2 regions of the uncultured Phascolarctobacterium sp. genome follow, and region 2 is predicted to be linked to the other one. Evidence: riboswitches for the same ligand, from Rfam matches in the RefSeq annotation. Region 2 holds a riboswitch; the other holds the start of a gene.
The links. Region 2 has a riboswitch for cobalamin ahead of Q4G98_RS04665 (hypothetical protein). Riboswitches for the same ligand answer to the same signal wherever they lie in the genome.

Region 1 (4,936 bases), on a different contig from region 2:
ATGCCAGTATCGAATTAGAAGAAAAATGCATCAAATTGGCAGCCGAAGACGAATACAAGCTCAACGCAATTATCGATATGCTGCGTGCCCGCATGGCCAAGCGCGATATCCCGCTGCGCTGCCTGGAGCTGGGCAAGGTAGAACCGGCTTCCAAAGGTACGGTACGCCAGACGCTGAATATCCTGCAGGGCATACCCAAAGAAAAAGCCAAAGCGATCGTGGCTGCTATCAAAGCTATGAAGCTGAAAGTAACTGCCCAGATGCAGGACGATCAGGTGCGCGTGAGCGGCGCCAAAAAAGACGAATTACAGGCAGTAATCCAAATGCTCAAAGCAGGCGACTTCGGTGTCGATCTGCAATTCATCAATATGCGCTGAACAGGTTTGTAAACGCTTCCTGCTTATGTAGGAAGCGTTTTTTAGTTTCTCGGCAATGTGACTTGTTAAGGTCTGATAGGTAGCAGATTTTTCAGCTGTAGGTGTTGCTTAAAAATCTGCAAAAAATATGTATACATGTATACATAGAAAAATTAAAAAAATAAAATTTTAAATTAAGGATATAAATAAGCCGCAAGGCCTGATGACAAGTAGTTGAACATCTTTCAGAAGACTTCGTTTGCAGCAGACAAACAAAACTTGATTAGGGGGGGACATGTGTTATAATTGACTCAACAAAATAAATAGCAGTAATTCTTAATCATAACGTCAGCGCTAAAGCAATAATTGCCTGAATGTCGATCCCGTCGGTAAAATGGTTGAGAATTTACAGTTTGTACTACGAGAGATGGTAAAGCTGGTTTGGTATCTTGTTTAAGATACTATCAGACAGTTTTATCGTTCTACGATAAAACTGCTTTTTTATTTTGTAGTAAAAATTATATATTGTTGGAATCAGGTACATTGTTGGTCTGTCAATAATGTTTAACAGGGAAGTCCGGTGTGAATCCGGCGCTGTCACGCAACTGTATTAGGGAGCTTCAGCATTGCAGTCCTTTCACTAAGGGATGCTGGAGTAATGATCTTGAGTCAGAGTGCTGACTGGTTCTATCTTTTGAACAGCCTGCGTAGACAGACTGGGAGAAAATTTTGCAGAGATATTTAAGTTTGGCGTTTTGCCAGACAAATATTTCTGCGGACGCTATGATTATGCGCTGAAACCAGCAGCGCGGAAATTTTAGTATTTTCGACCAGAAAAGCGGAGCAGGCTGTTTGGTAAAAACAAACGCTGCACTTTCACCGTAGGGACTGGTTGAAAATGCAGCGTTATTTTTTAACAAAGAGTGGGAGGATGGATTTGTATGAGGAAAGAAAGAAGAGGACTGCGGCAAGCAGCCATAACGGCTGGTATTTTAACTGCTATGGGCGTTTGCACATTAGGGGGGGACGTGAGACCTCTGTGGGCGGCAGAAGCAACTGAAAACGCAGTGGAACCAGCAGTGACGCAGGATGTCCAAGCTGCGGCAGATGAAACTGAAAACGATGGTATGTCTTTTGATCTGGAGGGCGTAACTGTTGAGGCGAAGCGGCCTGATTGGGAAGCTAAGCTATCACCTGGTACGGTAACGGTTATTCGCCCCGATGACTACAAAGGCGAGCAGAAAGACCTGCCGGACTTTTTAAAAATGGTTCCCGGCGTACATGTACGCGAGGTAAACGGTAAAGGTCAGTATACAACAGTCAGCGTACGTGGTTCTACTGCGGCGCAGGTCGGTGTTTTTGTCGACGGCGTGCTGTTTAATCTGGGCGGCGACGCGGCGGCAGATATTTCTACTATTCCTGTACATAATGTAGAACGGATCGAGGTCTACCGCGGTTACATACCGGCGCGCTTTGGCGGTACCTTTATGGGCGGCGTTATCAATATCGTTACCAAACGGCCTACTAAAGCTAACGTGCAGGCCAGCTTCGGCAAAAGCTCCTTTGGCGGCTACAAGGGTAATTTACAAATCGATGCTCCATTGGGTGGCGGCGCTTTGATGGTCGGTATCAACCGTGACCAAAGTGACGGCGATTTTAAATATAAAAATTTTGCTAATGATGCAAGATATCAACAGGAATTGAAAAGATTAAATACAGCAATATATGGTGATCCTAATAACGCAACTATTGGCGGAAGAATGGGTATATTATATGTCAATAAAGTTATTGAGGAATATACAGATGGAGGATCAGGTGGGGCAATAAAAAATTATCTTTCTATGGATCAGTGCATGGATATCTTGAATAGTGACCTATCTGAAATGAGAGACAAACTTAATCATATTAGAGACGACCTGTATGAATATTGTCCTGATGAGTATAAGAGTACGTGGAATGATGATTTTCAGACAAGTGTTGCTAATAAATTTGAGCGAGTTGTGGCATATAAGGATGTAGTTAAAACATATGAAAGCCCTGAACGCTGGCGTAAGGCTAATGATTATAAAAATACAGATGTTATCGTAAAATGGCAGGATGACCACTGGCTGGCCAAAGCTACCTGGAAACAGATCAAACGGCATTTGCCGTTTCCCTATAATAGTAATTATGCCAGCCTGGCAGGTATAGATACAGATGGGCCCACTCACGACTTAGTTGGCGGAGGAATTCCGGGATCTAATTTTTTTGAAAGCCCGCTTAATATCTATGTGCACCGTAATCAAAAACTGACGGCAAAGGAAGCCTTGCTGGGGCGGCGCGATACGGTTGGCAATTTAGAGTGGGGCTGGAGCTTAAATTATTTGAAGCAGAATAAAGATTATTATGTTGATAACTGGCAATGGATAGAAAAAAATTCCGGAGCGATGTTAAATTCATATGCTGCCAATAGCCTGTGGAGCAAGTATGACAGCCGCCGCCTGGGGGGGAAGATAGACGGCAGCTATAAAGCCGGCGATCGGCATCTGATCGAATTTCTGGTAGACGCCTCTAAAGAAAAAATGGATATTGACGGCTGGCGGATGCATGATTTTGAAAATTCCAGCGAAGATACCCGCGGCAGATGGCGTAACTACTATGAGCAGGAGATCATTAATGCGCAGATTCAGGATACGATTACATTAAATAAAAAAGGTGATTTTTATCTGACGCCCAGCGTTCGTTATAATCGTTCTAAGATTTTAGGGCGCAGCGACCGTTATGACGAAAAGAATGATCCGCAAAATGTAAAATGGTTCCATCAACAGGATGAGCAAACTGATGATAAAGTGACCTGGCAGCTGGCGTTGAAAAAGCAGTTTAACGACCACTTTACGCTGCGGGCGACAGGCGGTACTTACTACCGGCTGCTCAATATGTACGAGATCGCTGGTGACGGCGCCGGAATTTGGCCTATGCCGAACGTAGGCGGCACTGACAGCGTGTTCCCTATGCCGGAAGAAGGCAAACAGTGGGATGTAAGTGCTATTTGGGACGGCAAGGCATTGGGAGCCGACACGGCTAAATTCCAGCTGACTTATTTTGGCCGTGATTCTGAAAACCTACTGCAGTTGATGAGTCGGAATTTCTTCTTTTTCTACACTAACGCTGCCAAAGCAAAAGTCAATGGCTTGGAAATACAGGCAGACATGTCTTGGCAGAAATGGGATGTTAATTTACAAGCGACCTATACTAAACCTAAAGACGTGTTCTATGATATGACTAAACTGCCTGGTTATGACTCCAATACCATTGCTGGAAGCTTGACCTACCAGCCCCAATGGGAAGGCACAGCGCGCCTGACCTATCGGCCCGATACTAACTGGAGTTTATTTACGCAGCTGCGGTATGTGGACTGGATGGTTACAGACCCGATACCGTTAGCTACTGGCGCTGTACAGCGCCAGTCCTCGCTGACGACTATGGATGTGGGCGTAAAATATAAGTTTAATAAATCCTTGCAGTTGGCAGTGGGCTGTAATGATGTCTTGAATAAAGCTAATGATATGTATTTAAGTATGGCTGGTACCGGCGAGCTAAGAAATATCCAATACCCGATTCAGGGGCGCACTTATTATGCGACTCTGCAATATACTTACTAAAATAACAGGCGGCAGTATGCCTGGGAGGTGAGGCCAATGATTTAATCGAGGTTTTATAAAAAGAGAGCAGTAAATATTATTACAAAAATATTTTTAAATTAAAGGAGCGTGTAAAAAATGAGTGAAAATTTATTCGCCTATACAGCTACAAATTCTGGTTATTCCCAAGGTACTGCAGGTGCGATCAACGGTGATAGGGCTGCGGCTGCCACTGCTTTAACGGCTGTAAAAAACAAAATTACAGGGCTGAATGGTGATCCGGCTTTCTTTAATTATTTTGATAGAAACAGCAGCCGTCTGGTGCTGCGCCAATATAATTATACTTCTACCTCTGAACCTAATCAGATCATTGACCCGCAGGCTGCTACCTGGTCTTCTTTGGTTACTCCTATAGTTTGGTCTGGTGTTGCCAATTTGCATGGTGTTGCTACCAGCGGTAAATGGCTTTTGGGTACCGGCTATGATCTGTCCAAAATCGCTGTTGTCAATATGGACACCAATTACGAACAAACTCACGAATATGCTTTCCCGGCAGATTTCCCGACCTTTGCCAATCCTTATACCGATGGCGTTTTCCACGGCGAGGCATTGACTGTAGTTGGCAGTAAATTGTATGCTTTGTTCTATGTCAATAAAGGCAGTGGTTATGCTACTTATTACGACAGTGTTGTGGCAAGATTTGCTATTAGCGCAAGAGGAACATTAACTTATGATAATGCTTATGTAACAGTCGGTAAAAATTCCTTTACACTTGATTTATATGATAATAAGCTGTATGTCTGCTCGCTGGGCGGTATGCAAAATGCAGGCAGCGGCAATGCTGATACCAATCTGTGCATCGTTGACTTGGCAAACTTTACACAAACTGGTGTAACTACAGTCAATATCACAAACCCGACTCAAAAAGGCGACTTCCGTGACATTTCTATTCTGGATGAT
Region 2 (4,936 bases):
GGCGTAAAGGCCATAAGCCATACTGGGAACCATGTTGCTTACTACTCCCCAAGGATTAGATTCATCTGCACCCTTGATAGAAACATCACCATTGATCGTAACATCGCTGTTGCCGCGTGCGTCTATGCCATAAACATACATGCTACCAGTAGCATTAACTGCAACATCGGCATCAATAACACCCTTGGCAACTTTGTCAGCAGAAACACTTAAAAATTGGATACCATTATCTTTACCGCTGATATTTAATTGTTTCGCTCTGATAGTCATATTTTGAGTGCCACCGGCAATAACTTTATTATCAGAGGTCAGCGTTAAAACTTTGCCTTCAGCACTGATAGCTATATCGTCAACAGAAGCTATAGCAGAATTACCTGTAACATTAATCGTGCTGTCTTCAGTAAATTTATAACTGCCGTCTGCCTGAATGATTCCCGCTTCGGCATATTCAGTATCAGTTGCCGCATTGCCGGTAATCGCGGAAGTAAACTCTGTTTTACTTATCGGTGGTGTCGGTTTAGTACCGCCGTCAGTATTAGTACCCTTCCCTGTCGAAGCATCAAATACTATCTCGCCTACTGTTGCCGCCACACTTGAAGAAGTCAGACCATCGGCGATCTGTACTTTGCCAGCCAGATTGGTTTCGCCTTCTGTAAACGCTCTATAGGTCAGCTTACCAGCCAACGCGTTTAACACCTTGGCGACCATATCGCTATCACTCATAGTTATACCGCTGTTATCGGTCGAAAGAACGATTCCAGAACCTGCAGACGCATTTTGGATCGTGATATCACCGGCCGTATAATAGCCAGTCTGCGTGCCGTCGTTGGTGTGCTCATATACAACTACCGTATGTCCGCTATAATTATCTATAGCAATCTTAGCTGTATCATTTTGCAGTATATAGCCGGCATTAGCCGCATCATTACCGCCGCTTAAATTATAGACATGGGAAACTCCATCATATTTTCCATAATGGTCAATGCTTGGATCAGGCATATTCTGAACCTGTAAACCATTGGTCTTTGATAAAGATTCATGATTCCACTGCGCACCATTCTGCAGGAACAAATTGATCTCGCCGGCCTGCTTAGAACCGCTGTTGTCAACAACACCGGTCCAAGATGATTTATCGGTCGTCAGTGCCAGATTGATCCGTCCATTCTGATAAAAATAAGGCTCACCACTACCGTTATCATCCTTCATCACAATGATATTGCCCTTGACATTGACGTCATTAGTTCCAGCTTGATCACCGTTCATATTAACATTGATCGTACCGCCATAATTAGCCAAAGCATAATACGTTTCATCAGAACTTTCCGGTGTTTCGATATTGACAGTTCCACCATTTAAATTAATAGTTGCAACATCATAATCATCTATTCCCGATTGAGAATAATATGGATCAACTTTAACAGCCGAACCCGCAACAGCTAAATCAACATTTCCATTAATATCAATAATACTGCCGCCGGCCATTTGCAAATCGATCCCGGCCGGCGCCCAACGGGCACCTTTATAATTCGGAGCGTCAGCGGAAGCACTGCCGCCAGGACCATAGCCACCATGAATATTTTCAGACGTAATACCCCAGGGATTTAGCGGATCGTCGCTGCGCATCGTCAAATCTCCGTTGATTGTCAGATGTGTAAATTCTCTACCTTCGCCTGCCCCCGCTCTTTGAACTGCAATGCCACTTGAAAAACACGACCCACCATGGGAAGTGATATCAACATCGCCATTGATAACAACGATATCACCATCATCAATATTGATACCAGCAGAAACAGAATTACCATAATCTCCACTGGACGCATTGATATATAATGTATTATCGTTCATATTAATAGTTACTTTATCCGCATCCGCACTGCCAAATAATCCTGCTGAAAGTCCAAGACCTGCTTCATTATCTACTGTAAAAGTTGTATTTTCATTAAAATCATATACAATGGTGCCATCATCGGCTTTAGTAACAGCAGCACTTTTCAACCATTGATTGTCATTGATAGTGCCTGTCATTCCCTGCTTATATTCGGCAGCAAAAACACTGGGGACATATAACCCGGCCAGCAACCCGGCAGTTACAGCCACAGCCAGCTTGCTATGCCAACTGCGGGATTTAATTTTTTTACTCCACGATTCTTTCAAACTAAACAACTCCTTCTTTCAATTTTCATCACTTGACCTATAATAAATAATTCAGCCTTTACACACCTCCCAAAAATAAAATGCCTATTCTTCATTTAATTTAGAAGAATAGGCATCCACTATTCAGAATAATTGGATACACTAAAATATAGCTTATATACTTAATATATAAGTTTCTAAATTAAATGTATCCAACTCGTACATCGCAAGTTATAGGATTTTCGAAATAGGTGGCGCCCTGGCTCAGTTCATAACGGTATCATTCCTCTGCGAAAGGACTGCAATGATACCGTTCCCCTTACAGTTGCGGGACAGCTCCGGACTCTAACCGGATTCCCCACTCAGTCTGAAGATACTCTATTTCACCATATTAAATTTTAAGATAACGTCAGCACAAAGTTTTCATACCAAACTTCTTCACGTTTATAACTTTATGCCAAGAAAAATATCATCTCACTAATTTTTGAAGACAAATAATAATTAATTCCAGATATTTTTACTTATTATAACGCAAGTCCCCCCCGAGTCAAGTTTTGTCTTCGAGGAAAGCACGACATTTTTGAGTAACCCGTTCTTAAGATAAAATAAACAGCTGACAGGAACTTAAAAGTTCCTGTCAGCTGTTTATTTTACTGATATTTACTTTAAAATATTTATTGACATCTTGGGCAAATGAAATAATATTTACTATCATTGTTTATGAAAAATTACAATCACAATTATGACGGCAAGCTATATTTAGACAAGTATAGCTTCACAAGACACCCAGACTTATATTTTTATAACTTGTCGGTCAATACTCTTAACATGGCCGCCTGCCTGCGCCCGCGGCGAACAGATGCGAGTCGAACCACATATAATCCTTCACTGCAGCAGCCAGTCCAAAACATTCAGCTGCCTGATGCCATTATGTGATACTGCCGGCACAAAATCCATTGTCAGCAAATATTTAGGATTATGATCTTTAATATCTTCCAGTGGCTTCAGCTCACGTTGCAGCGTCTTTTCATCCAGAACGCTGTACGCTACCTGATAATATTCTTCACCCAAAGCGCTTACTGCAACAAAATCCACTTCAGCATTGTTTACTTTGCCGACGTACACCTGATATCCACGCCGTAACAGCTCCAGATAAACTATATTTTCTAAAATATGTCCCAGATCATTTTTTATTTCCAAGTAAATAATATCGCAAACAGATGTCCGCGATATAATATTTAGCGCCGGTGGTCAGGTATTGTCTGCCTTTGACGTCATATCTGCCGGCTTTATAAATAATAAAGCTTTCTCGCAGCGCGCTGATGTATGTTTCTACTGTTGCCACTGATATTTTACGTCCGGCCGAGGTCAGTGTATTAGCAATTTTAGTTGTAGTAGACAGGTTACCCATATTATCAAAAAGATACTCGATCACACTTTCCAGCATTGCCGGATCGGCGATCCTGGTTCTTGTCAGGATATCTTTGACTAAAATACTGTTATAAAGTCCTTCCAGATAAGTCAAAATCTCTTCGCCCCCTGGCAAAAACAGAGTATATGGAAATGAGCTGTTTTGCAGATAGTTATTGTATTTAATGATCAGATCTGTTCTGTCTGGCAGCGCCGACAGATATTCCCTGAAAGAAAACGGTAGCATTTTAATTTCGATATAACGTCCCGACAGTAATGTTGCCAAGCCAATCAGCATCGCTGGTTCCTTTAAAATCCACATACATTCCTGTCATAATCTGCAGCAAATGTACCAGGAATATACACATACCTGACATCGAACCTGCCGTCACTGCTACAGCAAGCTTTCTATGCCAACTGCGTTTTCCAAAAAAACTTTTACCCATGTAAACACCCTCCATTTTCATTCTCGCTTAATATGAATTCAGGCCTTCATCCGCTAATAAGATTATTCGATTACTGACCACTTTCACGCTTCAACAAATACTTACGATAAATGTTAAACTTCCATAATTTCTCCTTCCTATCATTTGTATACTTTAAAATCCACTATATTGTAGAAAAAACAGGAAACTAGAGCCTTTCGATCGCTCTATCCATTTACACATTACCAGCTTTTTCAAATTCATCGCAGCAAATTTAAGCTTAACCTATTTCGTTACTTGTGTTAAGCCTCGGTAAAGAGTATATCTCATGCCGTGCTTCTCTTTCGCATCCGCAAATACTCTTTCTATTTTCTCTTGTCGTACTTTGTAAAGTTCCGAATATTTCTTTGTCTGTCTAATATCTTCTGCAAGCTCTATATACTCGCTCCAAATATTTTTATATTTCTATCTGTTATTGTCCACCTAAACAGAAAAAGAGCTTTCGGGAAAAAACTCGAAAGCTCTGAACCTTTGATAGTGCGGAGTAGGTGGGATTCGAACCCACGAACGAGCTCCCCCGTCTAACGATTTAGCAAGTATATCAATAATTTTATCGCTTATTCATCGCTTAAATGAAATTCAAATAGATATATTTATGATAAATATTCAAAAATTTCCTCTATTAATAATTTCAAGTCATACTCAAAAACCTAGTATTTAAGCCATATTCCAAGGAGTAATGCGATAAACATAATAATCCATCAAATCTTCCCAAGCCGCGTGTCGCGAGTTCGAGCCTCGTCACCCGCTCCATAAAAAAGTACCGTCAAAGCCCTTGAAAATTAGGCTTTGACGGTTTTTTTGTTTGAAAATTAATTTTTCAGTGTGCCATAATTTAATAATTACTGGAAAATCAAAAAATATATTGCTTCACAAATATTCCGGATAAACTAATTTTGAAATATGGT

Region 1: it holds a riboswitch for cobalamin, as region 2 does, so the genes downstream of both, Q4G98_RS10325 (TonB-dependent receptor plug domain-containing protein) here and Q4G98_RS04665 (hypothetical protein) in region 2, are expected to answer to the same signal.

The regions. Positions count from the first base shown of each region.
Region 1 covers NZ_CATWDQ010000016.1:33,582-38,517, forward strand. Annotated here, with positions in the region: gene Q4G98_RS10320 (YajQ family cyclic di-GMP-binding protein) at 1-377, shown strand, start outside; cobalamin riboswitch at 876-1,056, shown strand; gene Q4G98_RS10325 (TonB-dependent receptor plug domain-containing protein) at 1,484-3,997, shown strand; gene Q4G98_RS10330 (hypothetical protein) at 4,115-4,936, shown strand, end outside.
Region 2 covers NZ_CATWDQ010000004.1:1,098-6,033, forward strand. Annotated here, with positions in the region: partial or broken gene Q4G98_RS04665 (hypothetical protein) at 1-2,154, opposite strand, end outside; cobalamin riboswitch at 2,365-2,531, opposite strand; partial or broken gene Q4G98_RS12370 (ATP-binding protein) at 3,019-3,829, opposite strand; gene Q4G98_RS04680 (hypothetical protein) at 3,792-3,989, opposite strand; partial or broken gene Q4G98_RS04685 (transposase) at 4,257-4,424, opposite strand; gene Q4G98_RS04690 (ABC transporter substrate-binding protein) at 4,899-4,936, opposite strand, start outside.